DNA from 3 places in the Stenotrophomonas sp. STEN225 genome. Region 2 is predicted to be linked to each of the others. Evidence: predicted binding sites of a transcription regulator. Region 2 holds the regulator's gene; each other region holds the start of a gene.
What was found. Region 2 encodes FliA, which starts transcription of late flagellar genes. Its sites were predicted from a motif close to TAAAGTTTNNCNNNCNNNGGCCGATAA; they were not measured.
Positions count from the first base shown of each region.

Region 1: ACVOJ1_RS00155 (HDOD domain-containing protein) is a predicted target of FliA. The motif match lies at 5,073-5,099, and genes of this name have one in related genera.
Region 3: ACVOJ1_RS13305 (methyl-accepting chemotaxis protein) is a predicted target of FliA. The motif match lies at 4,094-4,120, and genes of this name have one in related genera.

Region 1 is NZ_JBRRBV010000001.1:32,257-38,815, reverse strand. Features, by position in the region: gene ACVOJ1_RS00185 (mechanosensitive ion channel family protein) at 1-18, shown strand, start outside; gene ACVOJ1_RS00180 (DksA/TraR family C4-type zinc finger protein) at 29-295, opposite strand; gene ACVOJ1_RS00175 (DUF2058 domain-containing protein) at 421-978, opposite strand; gene ACVOJ1_RS00170 (M48 metallopeptidase family protein) at 1,042-1,542, shown strand; gene ACVOJ1_RS00165 (RNA pseudouridine synthase) at 1,591-2,289, shown strand; gene ACVOJ1_RS00160 (phospholipase D family protein) at 2,332-3,900, shown strand; gene ACVOJ1_RS00155 (HDOD domain-containing protein) at 3,904-4,986, opposite strand; gene ACVOJ1_RS00150 (Glu/Leu/Phe/Val dehydrogenase dimerization domain-containing protein) at 5,267-6,364, shown strand; gene ACVOJ1_RS00145 (S8 family serine peptidase) at 6,423-6,559, opposite strand, start outside.
Region 2 is NZ_JBRRBV010000006.1:219,221-225,779, reverse strand. Features, by position in the region: gene ACVOJ1_RS08655 (flagellar motor protein) at 1-546, opposite strand, end outside; gene ACVOJ1_RS08650 (chemotaxis protein CheA) at 693-2,522, opposite strand; gene ACVOJ1_RS08645 (protein phosphatase CheZ) at 2,525-3,130, opposite strand; gene cheY (chemotaxis response regulator CheY) at 3,130-3,522, opposite strand; gene ACVOJ1_RS08635 (RNA polymerase sigma factor FliA) at 3,580-4,323, opposite strand; gene ACVOJ1_RS08630 (MinD/ParA family ATP-binding protein) at 4,320-5,207, opposite strand; gene flhF (flagellar biosynthesis GTPase FlhF) at 5,194-6,559, opposite strand, start outside.
Region 3 is NZ_JBRRBV010000012.1:110,542-117,100, reverse strand. Features, by position in the region: gene ACVOJ1_RS13320 (hypothetical protein) at 1-90, shown strand, start outside; gene ACVOJ1_RS13315 (hypothetical protein) at 191-982, opposite strand; gene ACVOJ1_RS13310 (hypothetical protein) at 1,091-1,882, shown strand; gene ACVOJ1_RS13305 (methyl-accepting chemotaxis protein) at 1,938-4,064, opposite strand; gene ACVOJ1_RS13300 (L,D-transpeptidase family protein) at 4,300-5,259, shown strand; gene ACVOJ1_RS13295 (M23 family metallopeptidase) at 5,264-5,905, shown strand; gene ACVOJ1_RS13290 (hypothetical protein) at 6,244-6,559, opposite strand, start outside.

The DNA of each region.
Region 1 (6,559 bases), on a different contig from region 2:
ATCCAGGGCGACGGTTGAGCCGCCCACATCAACGCAGCTGGCTGTCTTTGCTGCCGCGACGGTTGTAGCTGCTGTGCGCCTGCTCTTCCTCATCGTGCGCCTGCTGGCAGGCCACGCACAGCCGTACGCCGGGCACGGCGTTGCGCCGCGCCAACGGAATCGGTGCGTCGCATTCCTCGCAGTGCTCCAGACCCGGGCCCTGGCGCAGCTGGCGCCGCGCGCGGGCAATCGCATCGTCTACCGTCGCGTCGATCTGGTCCTGGACCGCGCCATCTCCCGCCCAACCGGTAGCCATGTCCGTCCTCCGCAGGTGTGTGGCCTGATATGGGGACGATACACCCACGGAAAAGGCCGGGCAGTGCCCCGCCCGGCCCGTGCTTCAGCTACCTGTCTGCCCGTGGGGACGCCTGCGGCAGCGGCTTACCAGACCAGATCGTCAGGAATCTGGAACTGCGCGTAGTAGGCATCATCTTCGGCGTTGCCGGTGGAGATCTCCTCCGTCGAGCCCGGCTGCCCGTGGTCGACCACGATGGCTTCCGGCGCGCGCTCGCGCACCTTTTCCGCCGCAGCACGGGGCAGCAACGCGTAACCCTCGCCCTGGGCGACGATGACCAGCACGCCCACCGACAGCGCCTTGCGCAGCTTGGGGTCGATCAGCAGGGTGCGGATCGTGCTGCCATCGCTGAAGCGATACTCGTCCTCGCCCTTATGCGGCACGGCATGGGCAGCGATGATCTGCTTTGCCTGCGCCTTCTGCTCGGCCAGCCTGGCCTGTGCGTTGCGCTCGGCGGCCAGGGCACGATCACGCTCGATCTTCTCGGCGCGGGCGCGTTCAGCCTCACGCTGGACCTCGGCCGACGTCGATTCAGCCTTGCCCTGGCGCGCCTTGGCCTGTTCGCGTGCGGCGGCGCTGGCCTGCGACTTCTTGGCCAGGCCGGCCTTGAGCAATTGTTCCTGCAGCGCGTTGGGCTTTGCCATGGTCGGTGCGTACCGCGTGTAATCTTGGATGCCCCCATTCTACCGACGCCCCGCCGCCCCTGCATGGCAGTCCTGAAGTACCTCACCGGTTATCCCGAACCCCTGGTCGCCCAGGTCAGCGAACTGCTGGCGCAGGGCCGGCTCGGCCCGTGGCTGCAGCAGCGCTATCCCGAGCCCCATGAGGTGCGCAGCGACCGCCAGCTCTACGACTACACCCAGGAGCTGAAAGACCGCTACCTGCGCAAGTCGGTACCGCTCAACAAGGTCTGCTACGACAGCACGCTGGAAGTGATCAAGCATGCATTGGGCACGCATACCGCCATTTCCCGCGTGCATGGCAGCCGCCTCAAGGCCAGCCGTGAGATCCGCATCGCCACGGTGTTCCGGCAGGCGCCGGCCGCCCTCCTGCGCATGATCGTGGTGCACGAGCTGGCGCACCTGAAGGAAGCCGACCACAACAAGGCCTTCTACCAGCTCTGCCAGCACATGGAGCCCGATTACCTGCAGCTGGAATTCGACACCCGCCTGTACCTGACCGAGCTGGCCAACCGCAGCCAGCGCTGACCGCGCGCAGGGGCTACACTGCGCGGCCCCCGCCCGACCTGCCCGCCCATGGAACCGATACGCCTCGACAAACGCTTGTCCGCCCTGCTCGGCATCCCGCGCGGCGAAGCGCGGCGCTACATTGAAGGTGGCTGGGTCACGGTCGATGGCGAGGTGGTCGAACAGCCACAGCGCCCGGTCGATGACACTGCGGTGATCGTGGTCGATGAACAGGCCAATGACAGCAAGGCCGAGCGCGTGGGCATGCTGCTGCACAAGCCGGCTGGTGCTGCCGCCGAAACCCTGTGTGCGCTGGTCAGCAGCAACAGCCACAGCGCTCTGGACGCCAGCGGCATCCGGCCACTGCAGCGCCATTTCCACGGGTTGCAGCTGGCTGCGTCCCTGCCCGCGGCAGACAGCGGCCTGGTCGTGGTCAGCCAGGACCCGGCCACGCTGGCCCACCTGCAGCGCAATCTCGGCCGCACCGAACAGGAGTATCTGGTCGAAGTGGCAGAAGGCGGGCCGGAACGGGGCCCCTGGCTGCTGGCCCGGCTGCAGCAGGAGTCGGGCGGGGCCAAGGTGAGCTGGCAGAGCGAGCAGCGGCTGCGCTTCGCCGGCAAGGGGCTGACGGCCAAGGGCCTGAAGACCGCGGTGGCTGCCGCTGGCCTGCAGGTCACCGCCCTGCGCCGCCTGCGCATCGGCCGGGTGGCACTGGGCCCGCTGCCGCCGGGACAGTGGCGCTACGTGGGCAGCGACGAACGGTTCTGACGCGCGCCGCCGCGCGGCACGCCGATCCACTAGCATGGGGCCATGAGCCCGCCTGCGCCTGTGTGGCGACGCCTGTTGCGCGTCGTTGCGATCATCTTCGCCATCCTCCTGCTGCTGGTCCTGTCCGGACTGCTGCTGGCCGACCACCTGACGCCACAGGCGCACGGTGAGCCGTCGCACGTACTGCCGCTGCAACCGGCGCAGACCCGCATCGACCAGCAGGTCGTGCCGCTGCAGGAGGCGCACCCCGGGCAATCCGGCGTGGCCTTCCTCGGCGATGGCATGGATGCATTCGCGGCGCGCGCGATGATCACCGCGCAGGCCGGGCGCAGTCTGGACCTGCAGTACTACATCTGGCACGACGACCTGATCGGTCACCTGATGGCCAGAGCGCTGCATGACGCCGCCGAGCGCGGGGTGCGCGTGCGCATCCTGCTCGACGACATGAATGCCAAGGACAAGGACGCGCTGATGATGGCGCTGGACCGGCATCCGAACATCGAGATCCGGCTCTACAATCCGTTCCGCAACCGCAGCGGCATCCTGCGCATGGTGGAGATGGTGCAGCGCTTCTTCAGCGTGAACCACCGCATGCACAACAAGAGCTGGATCGCCGATGGCCGTGTCGCCATCGTCGGTGGCCGCAACATCGGCGAGGAGTATTTCAGCGCGCGCACGGATGTGAACTTCCAGGACCTGGACCTGCTGGTCGCCGGCCCTGCCGTTGCACAGGCGAACCGGATATTCGACGACTACTGGAACAGCCCGGCGGCGATTCCGGTCTCCGCGCTAGCCTTCCATACCGACGCGCAGCTTCGCCTTCTGGTGCGTGAGTCCGACCATGAAGCGCAGCGCGATGCTGCCCGGCCCTATCTTGCGCGCGTGGCCGAATCACGCCACAGGCAGCGCCCCAGCCCCGAGCCGCTGCACTGGAGCAGCACCGTGCGCATCGTCTCGGATCCGCCGATGAAACACCGCAACGACGACCGCGGCAGCTGGCTCGTTACCGGGCTGATCGGTGAACTGGAGTCCGCGCGCAGCAAGGCCTTGTTGATTTCGCCCTACTTCGTGCCGGGCAACGAGGGCCTGGACGGGCTCTCGGCAATGGCGTCGCGCGGCGTGCACGTGGGCATAGTGACCAACTCCCTTGCCGCCAACGACGTTGCGGCCGTGCACGGCGGCTACATGGGCTACCGCGTGCCCCTGCTGAACGCCGGCGTGCACCTGTATGAGCTGAAGGCTCAGGGCCAGGCGGGCGATGCAGGCCTGTTCGGCAGCAGCGGGGCCAGCCTGCACACCAAGGCCTTCCTGGTGGACGACCACCGTGGCTTTGTCGGTTCCTTCAACCTCGACCCGCGCTCGGCCTATCTCAACACCGAAATGGGGGTGCTGTTCGACGACCCCGTGCTGGGCGCGCAGCTGCGCGACGAATACCTGCGCCTGGCCGACGCCAGGCACAGCTGGTGGCTGGCAGTGGACAACCGCGATCGGCTGCGCTGGCTGGAGCGTGAGCCTCCGCCGCGCTGGGTGGAGGACGAGCCAGGTGCTACGCGGCGCCAGCGCTGGCTGTCGCGGATCATCAGCTGGCTGCCGGTGGAATCGCAGCTGTAGCGCTCAGTGTGCCCTGGCCTCGCCTTCATGCGGGGCGTCGTCCAGTGTTTCCACGCTGCGACCATGCAGGCGCCGCCAGATCCAGCGAAGCGCATGGGGCGGAGCCGACGGCAGCTGCTCCAGCAGGGCCAGCATGCGGCCCTGGGTGGCGTGGCCATGCCGGCACAGCAGGCTCGCCGCCGCCGCTGCGCTGCCCAGCCGCAGGCTGTCGGAAAGAGGGCCCGAGGCGTCGGCCGCCAGGGTCTGGTGTACCGGGTCGGGCAGCTCCCAGGCGGCGGCCACCCGCTGTGCCAGCGGCAACGACCACTGCTGCAGCAGCTGCAGGGCCAGGGCCGGCTGCACGTCCTCGCCGCGCGCCTGGGCTTCCTGCAGCAGCTGGCGCATCACCAGCGCCGCACCGAGTCCCTGCACCAGGCCCAGCCACTGCGCAGCGAAGGCATCGCCGGAGTTCACGCTGCGTGCGTGGTCGGCAGCAGCACGCGATGCCAGCAGGGCGTGCTCCCAGGTGATCGTGCTGAACTGCGGGAACCGCTCGCACTGAACCTGCATCACCGGCTGCACCAGCACCGCACTGATGATCTGCCGCACGCCTTCCGTGCCGACCAGGGTCACCGCCCGCTGCAGGCTCTCGACCGGGCGTTCGTGCACCTTGTATGCGGGACTGTTGGCGATACGCAGCAGGTTGCCCGTGAGTACCGGATCCTGGCCGATGATCGCCGCCATCACCCGTGCCGAGGCGGCATCATCGTTGACGGTCTGGATCAGCTGCGGCAGCAGCTGCGGCCGGCGCGGCAGCTGCCGCGTCGCCCAGTCGCGATCCTGCAGCGCGTCCGCCACCGCCTGTGCCAGTCCGGCGCTGGCGGCATCGACAGGGCCGGGCTCGCCCGCCAGTCGCGGGTACAGCGCCAGCGCGTGCAGGCCACGCTGCAGCTGCGCGGCAATCTCTCCCGGGGGCACTGGGTCTCCCTGCAGGCGGGCAGCCGCAGCGGCCACCGCCTGACGCGGCCCCGCCGACAGACGCGACGGCGCCGCGCCGGTCAGCGACGCAAGCCAGCCGCGTACCCTGCGTGCCCAGGCCAGCGTCACCGGCCGTGATCCTGTCGATGTCGTACTGCGCTCGCCATGGCCCGTCTCTGTCTCTTCACACGATCCGGCCACTGGCCATCGACGCAGCATCGGCCGCGCTTTCATCTTCTTTAACCCGCAGTGCCCATCGACGTCGACGGCAGACACTCGGGGAATGGACTAGAATGGCGCCGCGCGACCCGTCCCCCTGCACCGACGACGTCGCTTTTTTTGTTTTGGGACCCTACCGTTCACTGGTCGTTCGCTGCAGTTCGCCGCCGTTCGCACCATCGGAGACGCCATGCTATTCGAAACCCTCGCCACCACCGGCCACGAACAGGTGGTGTTCTGCCACAGCCATGACGCCGGCCTGAAGGCGATCATCGCCATCCACAACACCACCCTGGGCCCGGCCCTGGGCGGCGTGCGCATGCGTCCCTATGCCAGCACCGACGAAGCGCTGGCCGACGTGCTGCGGCTGAGCCGGACGATGACCTACAAGAATGCGCTGGCCGGCCTCAATGTCGGTGGCGGCAAGGCGGTGATCATCGGCGATCCGAAAGCGGACAAGACCGAAGTCCTGTTCCGCGCCTTCGGTCGCTATGTCGATTCGCTGGGTGGCCGCTACATCACCGCCGAAGACGTCGGTACCGACGTCAACGACATGGAGAACATCTACCTGGAAAGCCAGTTCGTGACCGGCGTCCACCAGGTGCATGGCGGCTCCGGAGATCCCGCACCGTTCACCGCCTACGGCGCGCTGCAGGCGTTGATGGCGTCGATGCGTTTCAAGTTCGGCCACGAGGAAGTGGGCAAGACCAGCATCGCAGTGCAGGGCCTGGGCCACATCGGCATGGAACTGGTCAAGCTGCTGCGCGACCGCGGCGCGAAGCTGTATGTCACCGACCTGGACGCGGCTCTGGTCGATCGCGCAGTCAGCGATTTCGGCGCCGAAGCAGTGAAGCCGGACGAGATCCACGAAGTGAATGCCGACGTCTTCGCGCCGTGCGCGCTGGAAGGCTCGATCAATGCCGACACCCTGCCGCGGATCAAGGCCAAGATCATCTGTGGCACCGCCAACAACCAGCTGTCCAGCCTGGAAATCGGCGATGAACTGCACGCGCGCGGCATCCTGTACGCACCCGATTACGCGGTCAATGCCGGTGGCGTGATGAACGTGTCGCTGGAGATCGATGGCTACAACCGCGAGCGCGCGATGCGCCTGATCCGCAGCATCTACCACAACCTGACACGCATCTTTGAACTGTCGCAGCGCGAGAACATCGCGCCGCAACGTGCGGCCGACCGAATCGCCGAGAGCCGCATCCTGTCGATCGGCAAGCTGAAGATGCCGCTGGGCCGCAGCACCCCGCGCCTGGGCAATCTGCGCGGCGGTTGACCGCCCCTGCCGGGCCTCGGCACGGCGCCCCTCCGGGCGCCGGCAACCCCATGATGGATCAGAACCCGGCGCTGTAACGCAGCGCCGCTTGCCGTGCGTCATCACCGCCGACACGCTGATCGATGCCCAGGCTCAGACGGCCACTCCGCCCCCACCACGACTCCAGCGCAAGCCCGAGCAGGGCGCTGCCACGCG
Region 2 (6,559 bases):
GATGCCATGCCCCAGCTTGCTGGGGTCGGCCAGGTTCTTCATGACGGCGATCAGGCCCAGCACCGCACCGATGATGCCCAGCGTCGGCGCATAGATGCCCATGCCCTCGAAGACCTTGGCAGCGGCCTGGTCACGGTGTTCCTGGCTGCCCAGCTCGATCTCCAGCATGTGCCGGATCGATTCGGGCTCGACGCCGTCGACCAGCAGCTGCAGGCCTTTGCGCAGGAACGGATCCTGCTGCGCTTCCACCTGCGCTTCCAGGCCCAGCAGGCCCTGGCGGCGGGCGATGTTGCTCCACTCGACGATCTGCTGGATCAGCTCGCGACGATCGCTGTGCGGCGGGCGCACGACCCAGCGCACGATCCGGAAGGCATGCCTGAATACGGCGGGTGCGGTGTGCAGCAGGATCGCGGCGATGGTGCCGACGATGACGATCACGAACGCCGCAGGCGACCACAGGGACGCCAGTCCGGCGCCCTTGAGGATGCTGCCGCCGACCAGCGAGGCCAGGGCGAGAAAGAGTCCGATGAGGCTGAGTCTATCCATGGGTCCGGTATCGGCGTGTGTGAATGGGACTTGAGACACCGGTCGATCGCGTACAGACGGTAGTCACAGTTTCTGGTTCGCCGGGCATGGCCCGGCGCTATCGCGCGAGGCCGTTTCCGGTAGCGCCGGGCCATGCCCGGCGAGCGTCATCGCAGGCCATCCACGTCGAGGATGAGGGCCATCCGGCCATCACCGATCAGCGTCGCACCGGCGTAGCCGCGCAGGCCGCGCAGGGCCTTCGGCAATGGCTTGATGACCACTTCCTCGCGCCCACGGACCTGGTCCACGACCAGGCCGAAGCGCGCCTCGCCGGCCTGCAGCACCACGATGGTGAGCAGCGCCGAGGCGGCGGGCGTCACATCCAGCCACTGGCGCAGATCGACCAGCGGCAGGGTGTGCGAGCGACGATCCAGCACCGCCCGGCCATCGAACCAGCCCAGCGAGGTGCGCGGTGCATGCAGCACTTCCATCACGCGCGCCAGCGGCAGCGCATAGACGTCCTCGCCGGCCTGCACCAGCAGGGTTGGCAGGATCGCCAGGGTCAGCGGCACGCGGATCAGGAAGCGGCTGCCCCGGCCCAGTTCCGACTGGATCTGGATCTGCCCACTGAGCTCGCGGATGCGCGACTGCACCACATCCATGCCGACGCCGCGGCCGGAGATGTCGGTCACCTGCTGCTTGGTGGAGAAGCCGGGCAGGAACACCAGGTGCAGACATTCCTCGCTGCTCAGCCGGGCCGCCGCCTCCGGGTCGATCAAGCCCTTTTCGCGTGCTTTCGCGCGCAGTTTTTCCGGATCGATGCCGGCGCCATCGTCCTGCACCTCGATGCTGACGTAGTCGCCTTCCTGCTGGGCCGACAGACGCACGTGGCCCATGCGTGGCTTGCCCTGTGCTTCGCGCAGATCGGGCATCTCCACACCATGGTCGATGGCGTTGCGGACCAGGTGCACCAGCGGGTCGGCCAGGGCCTCGACCAGGTTGCGGTCAAGCTCGGTTTCGGCGCCGACCAGCTCCAGGTCCACTTCCTTCTTCAGCGAGCGGGCGACATCGCGGGCGACCTTGGGGAAGCGCGAGAACACCTTGCCGACCGGTTGCATGCGCGTGCGCATCACTGCCGACTGCAGGCGCGCGGTGGCGATGTCCAGGGTCGACACGGCGCGGTCCAGTTCCTCGTCGCGCAGGCGCGCACGCAGGGTCTTGAGCCGGTTGCGCGACAGCACCAGCTCGCCGATCAGGTTGACGATCGCATCCAGCCGCTTGGTATCCACGCGCACGGTGTGCTCGGCCTCGGCCACCGGTTTGTTGGCGGGGGGCTTGGCCGCGGCGGCCGCCGGGCGCGGTGCGGGCAGTGCAGGCGCCGCCGCCGGGGCAGCCACGGGTTTCGCGCCGGGGGCGGCGCCGCCGTGCAGCTGGTCCAGCAGGGCTTCGAACTCATCCTCGCTGATCAGGCCATCGTCGGCGTTGGCCGGCGTCGCCACTGCGGTGGGGGCGTTGCTGCCGTGCAGCTGATCGAGCAGGGCCTCGAACTCGTCGTCGGTGATCAGGTCGCCGGCGGCGGGCGCGGCCGCTGCGGGCGCGGCGGCGGCCGGCGCAGCAGTGCCGTGCACGTCGAACTGGGCGATCAGGTCCGGCGGGGCATAGCCGGGTTCGTTGCCGGAAGACACGGCATCCAGCATCGATTGCAGGTAGTCCAGGGATTGCTGTGCGGCATCGAAGTGATGCGGCTGCAGCACCGCCTGGCCAGCGCGGGCGGCGCCCAGTGCCTCTTCGGCGGCATGGCACAGCTCGACCATGGCGGTGATGCCGAGGAAGCCGGCGCCGCCCTTGAGCGTGTGATAGCCACGGAACACGGCGTTGAGCTGGTCGGCGTCCTGCGGCGCCTGTTCCAGCGACACCAGCTGTTCGCCGAGGCGATCCAGGATCTCCTGTGCCTCGATGATGAAATCGGCGGTGATGTCGTCGGATACCGCGCTCATGCTTACAGTCCCAGGTCCGACAACAGGTCGTCGGCGTCGTTCTGAGAGACCGCGTGGCGGTCCAGTCCCTTCAGTGCCGGTCCGGCCAGCGCCGGATCGGTGCGATGCTGCTCCGGTGGCAGGCCCAGCGCGCCAAAGCCTTCGTGCACGCGGCGGACGATGCCGACCACGCGACGGATGATCTGTCCGGTCAGGTCCTGATAGCTCTGGGTCAGGGCAATCTCGGTCAGGTTGTGGCGGATGCGTTCCAGCTGCGCATCCTGCCCCGGCTGCAGGCCTTCGGCGCGCAGCTGTTCGGTGAGGCTGCGGCACTCTTCGGCCAGGTCCAGGGTGCGGTGCGTGGCCTGTTCGGTCATCGCCACCACATGGTCCAGGCGCGCGCAGGCGTCGTCCAGCTCGCCCGCCTCGCTGGGGACGGTCGGCAGTTCGCCCAGGGCCTGGCCCAGTTCGCGGGCCAGCCGTGACAGGCCGCTCATCATCGGCTGCGTGCGTGCGGCCACCAGGGCGTCGATGCGCTGGCGCCAGGCGCTCTCGTCGCCGGATTCGAGCGCGTCGAGGGCTTCCTGCAGGCGCAGGGCGAGGGCGTTCTTGTCGACCGTGGCGTCCATCAGGCGCTGGCCGCCAGGCGTTCGAAGATCTTGCCCAGTTTCTCTTCCAGCGTCTGCGCGGTGAACGGCTTGATGATGTAGCCGTTCACGCCGCTCTGCGCCGCTTCGATGATCTGCTCGCGCTTGGCCTCGGCGGTGACCATCAGGACCGGCAGGGTCTTGAGCTTGGCATCGGCGCGGATCGCCTTGAGCAGCTCGATGCCGGTCATCACCGGCATGTTCCAGTCGGTGACCACGAAGTCGAACGGCTGGCTCTGCAGCATCGACAGTGCGGCATGCCCGTCCTCGGCTTCGGCGGTGTTGGTGAAGCCCAGATCGCCCAGCAGATTCTTGACGATGCGACGCATGGTCGAGAAGTCGTCGACGATCAGGATGCGCATGTTCTTGTTCAAAGCGGAGTTCCTTTGTTGTTCAGTCGCCCGCGGTGGCCGTGGCCGCCGCAGGCATGTTCATTCTTCAAGCCCGGCATCCGCGGCCTCGAAGATCTTCAGCCGGCCGCGCAGGCGCAGCACGGCCTGGCCGTGGATCTGGCAGACGCGCGATTCGCTCACGCCGAGCACCGCGCCGATCTCCTTCAGGTTCAGCTCCTGCTCGTAGTACAGCGAGAGCACCAGCTGTTCGCGTTCGGGCAGATGGCCGATGGCCTTGCCCAGTTCGCGGCCGAATTCGCCACGTTCCAGGACCTGCTGCGGTGTCGGTCCGCCCTGGGCGACGGTGTCCAGTTCGCCCTGGTCTTCGATGCGCGATTCCAGGCTCAGCACCTGGCCGCGCGAGGCGTCCTCCATCAGCCGCAGGTATTCGGGCAGTGGCATGTCCATGGCCGCCGCCACCTCGGTGGCACTGGCTGCACGGCCCGTGGTCTGCTCCAGGCGGCGGATGGTGGCGGCCGCATCGCGGGCGCGCCGATGCACCGAGCGCGGTACCCAGTCGCCACGGCGGATCTCGTCGATCATCGAGCCGCGGATGCGGATCGAGGCATAGGTCTCGAACGAGGCACCCTGGTCGGCGTCGTAGCTGCGCGAGGCTTCGATCAGGCCCATCATGCCGGCCTGGATCAGGTCGTCCACTTCGACGCTGGCCGGCAGGCGTGCGGCCAGGTGATGGGCGATGCGCCGCACCAGGTCCGAGTGCTGGGCGATGACCTCGGTCGCCGCCGAGCGCTGGACTTCCCTGTACTGGGCCGCGCCTTTCATGCTGCCACCCCGCGTTGCTTGAGGATGCGCTCGAGGAAGAATTCAACGCCACCGCGTGGCTCGGTGGGGGCCTGCCAGCGGGCGGTGCGACGGGCGATCTCGGTGATCGCCAGCGCCGCCGGGCTGGATGGATAGGCCTTCACCACCGGCTGCTGGCGCTGCACCGACAGGCGCAGCCAGTCATCCTGCGGCACGCAGCCCAGGTAGTTCAGCGAGACATCGGCAAGGAACTTCTCGCAGACCCGGGTCAGCTTTTCATACAGCACGCGGCCCTCGTTGGGGTCGCGCACCATGTTGGCCACCACCTGGATGCGGTCCACGCCGCGCTCGCGCGACAGCACCTTGATCAGTGCGTAGGCGTCTGTGATCGAGGCCGGTTCGTCGCAGACCACGACAACCGTGTCCTGTGCGGCCTGGCAGAAGGTCAGCACGCCGTCGGTGATGCCGGCGGCGGTGTCCACCACCATGATGTCCAGCTCGCGTTCCAGTTCGGAGAACACGTTCACCAGGCCGATGTGCTCGGCCGGGGCCAGCTCGGCCATGTGCCGCCGACCGGACGCGGCCGGCACCACCAGCACACCGTTCGGACCTTCGACGATCACGTCTTCCAGCGAGCAGCGGCCGGCGACCAGATCCGCCAGGGTGTGGGTGGGATTCAGCCCCAGGATCACGTCGATGTTGGCCAGGCCCAGGTCGGCGTCGAGCAGCAGCGTGCGCTTGCCCATGCCGGCCAGCGCCACGGCCAGGTTGGCCGAGACGTTGGTCTTGCCGACGCCGCCCTTGCCGCCGGTCACGGCGATGGTGCGCACAGGGCCGAGCGGCTCGCTTCGGGTGGCCGACAGCGGGAAGGTCTTGGTCAGCTTGGCGTACTCACGCGACGGCATGGTTCAACTCCGGGTTGCAGGGCATATCGGCCGCTCGGCGCAAATCTTCAAGGCGAAGTACAAGATTGGCCGCGCTGGCCCGGTGCAGGTCGTCCGGAACGTCCTGGCCATCGGTCACCCAGGTGATCGGCAGCGCGTGGTCCACCGCCACTGACAGGGCGTTGCCGAAGCGGCCGGTCTCATCCAGCTTGCTCAGCACCAGGCCCTGCAGGTTGGCCGCGCCGAAGCGGCGCACCACCTCGTCCATGTCGCCAAAGCTGGTATTGGCCGGCAGCACCAGCAGAGTGCGGACCTGGCGGGCGGCACGCAGCCACTGCAGCTGCGCGGCCAGGGCGCGGTCACGCGGGCCCAGGCCGGCGGTATCGATCAGCACCAGCTTGTAGTCCTTCAGCCGCTCCAGCAGCTGGTCCAGGTCGGTACCGCTGTTGGCTTCATGCACCGCGATGCCGAGCTGGCGGCCATAGCCGTACAGCTGCTCGCGGGCACCGATGCGCAGCGTGTCGGTGGTGACCAGGGCCACATCGCGCGGCGCGTGCTTCTCGGCGAAGCGCGAGGCGAGCTTGGCGATGGTGGTGGTCTTGCCGGCCCCGGTTGGACCGACCAGAGCGATCACGCCGCCTTCTTCCAGCGGATCGACCGGCGCGATCGGCAGCCTGCGCGAGATCAGGCCCAGCATCAGCCCGCGGCCCCGGTGGGCTTCGGTATCCAGCGGTATCTGCATGGCCACATCGCGGGCCAGCCCGGCATCGAATCCGTACTCGTCCATCAGGTCCAGGGCGGTCGCCCGCACCGGGCAGCCGCGCAGGCGCTCGTCGGTGAAGCGGTTCATCTCGCGCTCGATGACCTGGCGCATGCCGGCCACTTCGTGGCGCAGCTGGCGGATCTCGGCATCGTCCTGTGCAACCACCGTCAGTACCGGCGCCGGGGCAAGGAGCGGCGCCGGCGCCGGCGCGGTCTCCGCTTCAGCGGCAGCGGCAGGGGCTGGCGTGGTCTCGGCAACGTCCTGCGCGTACGGCGGCTCGGGGTGCACGGACTCGGCCTGCGCAGTGGCCGCAGTGGTGATCGGCAGCGGCGGCGGCAGCACTGCCGGCGCGGGGGATTCGTGATGCTCGTCCTGCGGCGGGTCGATCAGGAAACGGGCGCGGTTGGCGGGCGCCGGTGCGGGAGCCACGACGGCGCTCGCGAACGGCGCGAAGATCTGCTCCGGCAGTGCCGGATCGTTGACGGTGGCACGCGCCAGGGTGGCAGCGAAGCCGGAACTGCCGCGGGTGGGCACGATCTCGTCCGCACTGTCCAGGGTGCGGCCGGTGGCACCGACGGCCGCGCGGGCGAGGGCGGCCACGGCCGATGTG
Region 3 (6,559 bases), on a different contig from region 2:
GCGAAGAAGGCAGCGGCAACCCGGGCGGCAAAGAAGGCGGCACGCTCGACCGCCGCGAAGAAGGCGGCGCGCACCCGCGCAGGCGGTTGAGATGCACCCGGCAGCGCAGCGGGCACACGATGCCTGCGGCCCTGCACGGTGACGTGGCGCACGCCGGGCAGCATCAGCACCCGGCGGCGCCACGGCTCAGTCAATCGCCGGCCCGGCCCTTGGGCGCGGGTGCCGCCACGGCCACCGCCTGCAGCTTGCGCACCGCAGCGATCGGAATCGCTTCGGCCCGTCGCTGCTGCGGCCACCAGACGAACAGGAATGCGCTGCTGGAGCCCAACAGGCGCGCGGTGCCGGGCAAGGGCCCCGCGTCGCCGTTCAACTGCAGGCGGATCACTTCCCCACGTCCCTCGTTGCGGATCTGCTGCCCACGTACCTGCACGTAGTTGGCCGCGCCGATGGCCATGAACGCGGCCACGGCCAGGGTCATCGCCGTCAGCGGCCGCAGACCTACGCCCTCCCAGCTGGTCAGTACCGAGCGCATGAGCACCGCCCGCCATGCCCAGTTGCGTGCGCGCAGTTGCTCGAGCTTGGCCGCATTGCGCATCCGCAGCGTTTCCGGCCAGCTCACCAGCAGCACCAGCAGCACGCCCGCAGCCAGCAGCAGTGCATAGGCCGGGTCACGCATGCCGGCCACCAGGAAATCGCTGGGCTGCAGGTAATCCAGAATCGACAGCTCGAATCCCCGGTAGAACCAGAAGCTGCACCACAGCCCCAGCAGCGACACCAGCAGGTAGGCGGTGGTGAACAGCAGTGCCGGCTCACGGCGCATGCGGGACAGCGCCTGCATCACTGCCGAGTCATCATCACCACGGGTCAGCGGCAGCATCGACCAGTCGGTCGCTGCTTCCGGCTCCGGTGGCGCCGCAGTCACCTCGATGCCCTGCACCCGCGGCACATCGCCATAGGTCCCTTCCGGTTCCCTGTTGTCCATGCCCGCTCCCCTTTTCAGCGAGCATCGCCGAAAAAGGTGGCGCGCGGTAGACCACCGGCCTGCGGCATACTCCACGGTGCCGCAGGGCGCAGAGGGGAGGAAAGGGCCATGAAACGATGGACTGGCATGTTGGGGCTGCTGGCGTGGCTCTGCGCCGCGTCACCGGCCGTTTCCGGCAATGCGCGGGCTCCCGCCGCGCCAGCGGACGATGTGGGTACCGCGCAGGCCGTCGCACAGGCTGAAGCGCGTGGCCGGCAGATGTTCGAGCACGACCTGGCGGCCGAGCGCGCAACTGACGCCCTGCTCGAACAGGACATGCGCGGCGACACCCGGGTAAGGGGCTGGATAACCGAACAGCGCGGCAGCCACTACGAAGTCAGCATGATCGGCGACGGCGCAGTGGTCCTGTATAGGGCCGCCACCGACGCGCAGGGAAGGATGACCGGCGCAACCGAGACTCTGGATGTTCCAGCGGCGCCAACGACCTACCAGGCCGGCGCTGCCGCCGCACGGGCGCTGGCGTTGAACAGCGCCTTCGACGCCTGCGCGCAGACCTACAACAGCGTGGTTCTTCCGGCGCCCGGTACGGCCGCCGATGCGTGGACGGTCTACCTGCTGCCCGCCACCACCGATCCTGCCGTAGTTCCGCTGGGCGGCACGCATCGTCTCGACATCGCCCACGGTCGGATCGTCTCCCGCCGCGCCTTCACCCACAGCTGCATCCAGCTGAAGCGTGCGCCACCCGGTGCGGCGATGTTCATCACCCATCTGCAGGACCCGACACCGACCGAGATCCATGTGTTCTGGAGCCTGTGGGCCCGCTCGCCGCTGTACGTCTCCACGGGTAAGGACGTGATCTGGAAGATCGAGGACGGCCGCATCCGCCGCATGCAGGACTGACCGGCCACCACGCGCGAACACGTGGCGGCCCGTGCCTTCAGGCGGCTGCCGACGGTCAGGCCGCGCGTGCTGCCACCGTGCGGACTGCACCGCTCTGCTCGATATGGAACACCGCGACCGACGCGGTCAGCGTATTGGCCTGCTCTTCCAGCGCGCGGCTGGCGGCAGTGGCTTCTTCCACCAGTGCGGCATTCTGCTGGGTCACCTGATCCATCTGCACCACCACCTGATTGACCTGTTCGATGCCGGCCGCCTGTTCCTTGCTCGCCGCAGCGATGTCACTCATCAGCTGGTTGGTGCGTGCGCTGGCCTGTGCCAAGCGGGCAATGGCCGCTTCCGACTCGACCGTGACCGCCAGACCGCTCTGCACCTTGCCTGCCGCCTCTTCGATGAGTTCCTTGATCTCCTTGGCGGCGATGCCCGCACGCTGCGCCAGCGTGCGCACTTCACTGGCGACCACGGCAAAGCCGCGGCCCTGCTCACCCGCGCGGGCAGCTTCCACCGCAGCGTTCAAGGCCAGGATGTTGGTCTGGAAGGCGATGCCATCGATGACCGTGGAGATTTCCGAGATGCGCGCCGAGGACTGATCGATCTCTCCCATCACAGATGCCATCTGTGCCATTGCCTGTTCGGTGGCCCGCACCGCCGCGCCGGCAGCGTGTGCCTCGCTGTCGGCCTGGCGGGCCAGCTCGGCATTCTGGCGGACGGTCGAGGTGAGTTCTTCCATCGATGCCGCCGCTTCTTCCAGGTTGGCGGCCTGCTGTTCGGTACGGCGGGACAGGTCGCTGTTGCCGGCGGCGAGCTCCTGCGCGGCATTGTTGATGCTGTCGGCAGCGTCCTGGATGCCGCGCACGATGCCGGTCAGCTGGGCCGTGGTGGTGTTGGCATCGTCGCGCATGCGGGCGAACACGCCGTCGTAGTGACCGTCCATGCGCGCAGTGAGGTCGCCCCCGGAGACCGCGCGCAGCACATCGGAGACGTCGGCGATGCTGGCCTGCGAACTGGCCATCATGCCGTTGAGCTGCTCGACCATCGCCCTGAACTGATACTGGAACGCACTGGCATCCCCACGCACGCTGAAATCTCCGGCGCGCGCCGCGCGGACCAGGTCGTCAATCTGGGTGTTGACTGCCAGCAGGCTCTGTTTCACTGCGGCCAGGGTGCGGGTCAGCGTACCCTTCTCGCCGGGATAGTCCGGAAGGTCGCGGCTGAGGTCGCCGATGGCATAGCGCTGCATGACCTCGGCCATCAGCAGTTCCACCTGCACGTGTGATTCCACCAGGCTGTTGGTGGCCTGCACCATGCGCCCGAAATCGCCCGGAAACGCGCTGGCGTCCATGCGGTAGCGGATCGCACCCGCCTCGTGCTGCTCGGCCATGTGCATCTGCGCCCCGATGGCGGCCTGCACGCTCTGCCGCACGCTGGCCATCGCCTCGCCCAGCCGGGTCAACTCGTCACGGCCGCCGAGGCGGAATTCCTGGTCCAGCTGGCCCTTGGACAGGCGCTCGGCCAGGTTCACCGCGCGTGCCAGCGGACCGGTCAGGCTGCGACCGATCATCACCGAGGCGGCAATGCCGACCAGCAGGGCCACGCCTCCCAGCACCAGCAACTGCAGCAGACTGCGTTCACCCAGGCGGATCGCCTCGGCGGCGGCCTCGCGGCTTTCCTTCTCTTCGAAGTCGACTCCCTCGGACAACGCCTTGTTCCAGCCGTTGGCCGCTTCCTGCACCGGCCCCAGGGTCAGTGCCACGGCAGCGGGGTAGTCGCCCTGCTCCATCAGTTCGCTGGTCTGCTTGTTGAGCGGGCGCGCAAGGGCGCGCTTGGCCGCGATGGTTTCAGCGATGGCCTTGCCCTCTGCATCGCCCGGCAGTGCCTGATAGGCGGACCAATCCGCCTCGTAGCGCTTGACCAGGTCGGCAATGCGCTTCTCGTCGCTGCCGCGGTCTTCGCCCTGGCGGATCAGCATTTCGCGACGCACTACCATCATCTGGTTGTTGGCATCGAGCATCTGCGACAGCAGGCGTACCTTGGCCACACTGACGTCGACCACCTGCTGCATCGCGCGCTTCTGCACGGCACTGGCGGTGGCGCCGGTGGCCACCACGGCCGCGACCAGCAGCAGCAACAGGCCAAAGCCCAGCCCAAGACGCCAGGCAACCCTGACATTCCTCAAGTAATCCATGGGTACATCCAAAACGGGGGGATGCGCCCGTATCGGCCGCGCCACCGGCAATCTTGATCGGCAACAAGCACGGGCGTCGGCAGCCGTTCACCTTGGTGAGGCCCCGCCCCGTACTTCTGCGACAAGGGCCTGAGCCACGCCGGGGCTGCCCTGCTCATGCCGGCATCAGGTTGCTTTCACGGAGGCTGCGCAGCCTCTGCGGGCAGGGTGGAGCTGCCATCTGCCGGAGATCTCCATGCCCGTGTACCGCCCCGCCCTGCTCGCCCTGTCCTTGCTGGTGTCGCCCGCCTTCGCGCAGGTACCGCCGCCGGCCCAGCTGCCGGAGCCCATTGCCGAGAAGGCCGGACCCGATACAGCAGCCCGCTCGCCGCTGCACGCCCAAGTGTTGCTGGATCGCGCCAATTTCTCCCCGGGCGAGATCGACGGTGAAGTCGGCAGCAACCAGCATCGGGCCGTGGCCGGCTTCCAGGCGGCACACGGCCTGACGGTGAGCGGAGAGCTGGACGACAGCACCTGGGAGGCTCTCCAGGCCGAGACGATCGCGCCGCTGGCCAGCTACACGCTGACGGCCGAGGATGTTGCCGGTCCGTTCCAGTCCATTCCCAAGAAACCCGCCGCACAGGCAAAGCTGAAGTCGCTGGGTTACAGCAGCGTCGAGGAAGCGCTCGGTGAACGCTTCCACGCGTCCCCTGCCCTTCTGAAGTTGCTCAACCCCGGCGTCGATCTGGCCAAGGCCGGCAGCCGCATCCAGGTGCCCAACATCGCCCCCGCGACATTGCCGAAGGCGGCGAAGATCGTGGTCGACAAGTCCGATTCCACTCTTCAGTTGCTGGATGCGCAGGGCAAGGTGATCGCACAGGTGCCGGTTTCGTCCGGCAGCCAGCACGATCCGCTGCCGATCGGTGAATGGAAGATTCTCGGCGTCCATCGCGACCCGCCGTTCCACTACAACCCCAAGCTGTTCTGGGATGCGCGCAAAGGCGAGAAGAAGGCCACGCTGCCGCCCGGTCCGAACAATCCGGTCGGCCGGGTCTGGATCGATCTGTCCAAACCCCACTATGGCCTGCACGGAACGCCGGTACCCGGGCATGTCGGCAAGACCGAATCGCATGGCTGCGTGCGCATGACCAACTGGGATGCACTGCGCGTGGCCGATGCGGTGGATACCTCCGTCCCCGTGGTGATGCAGGAGTGAGCCGATGCGACTTTCGCAGTTGATCGTGCTGGGCGTGCTGGTGGGTGTGGGAATGGGCTGGTGGCTGCGCCGCGATGCGGGTGAGCCAGTAGCGGTTGCCCGGCCTGCAGCACCACCTGCGGTGGCTGCGGCGCCGGAGGTTGCGGCTGCGACGCCGCGTGTGGGCGCTGCGGCCCCCACGGCGGTGCCGCCGTCCAGCGCCACCGATGCGCCAAGCGGCCTGCTGCTGCCGGTGCAGGGCGTACTGCCTTCGCAGCTGCGCGATACCTTCACCGATGCCCGCAGCGAAGGGCGCGTGCATGATGCAATCGACATCATGGCCGACGCAGGAACTCCGGTGCTGGCAGTGGCCGATGGGACGGTGGAAAAGCTGTTCGACAGCAAGCGTGGGGGGCTGACGATCTACCAGTTCGAGCCGAGCGGGCACTGGTGCTACTACTACGCCCACCTGCAACGCTATGCCGATGGCCTGGCCGAAAAGCAGGTGATCAAGCGTGGCGAGGTGATTGGCTACGTAGGCAGCACCGGCAACGCCAGCGCCGAGGCCCCGCACCTGCATTTCGAAGTGCACGTGCTGGGGCCGGAGAAGCAGTGGTGGAAGGGGGAATCGATCAATCCGTACCCGCTGTTGCAGGCGGGAGGGTAGCGCGTGTGCCGCGTGGGAGAGCCAGTCGCAGTGATGCCCGATTTGGGCACGATCCTAGCCGTATTGGGTATCTGACAAGTACCCCGCCGGGCATGGCCCGGTGCTACCGGCGTCGCCACCGCCGCAGCGCGATGCTGGCGGTCGCCAGCCCGCCACCAGCAAGCAGTAACAGCAGTGCCAGGGGCTGCCAGAAGAAGAACGGCCACAGACCTCCAGCACGGTCAGCCGGAGCCCGGCACGCCCGAACGCGCGCCAGCGCGGAAGTCAGTCTGAAGCGCGTGAACCCACCCGATACCTCGCCAGATGGCGAGGCCAGGCATCGCACATGCGGAAGGGGGTCAGGCCGGCCTGACTTCTCTGCAGACCAGCTCGGCAAGTTCGCGGCAGGCGAAGAACAGCCCTTCCACCCCACCTTCGTCCAGGTGCCTGCGCGGCGTCGCCATGGTGGCGCAACGGTTGGCCGCATGCAGCATCTCCACCGCGGTGAGGATGCCCACGGCCGCACGGTCGATCCGCGCCAAGGACTGACGTCGTCCGTCGGACAGGTTCTCCTCCGGCCACAACATGCCATCGGAGCCCTCGCCATCACGGATGCGGGTGAGGCAGCCCTGGAACGTGCTGAGATCGTCGGCGGGATTGGCGTCGTCGTTGATG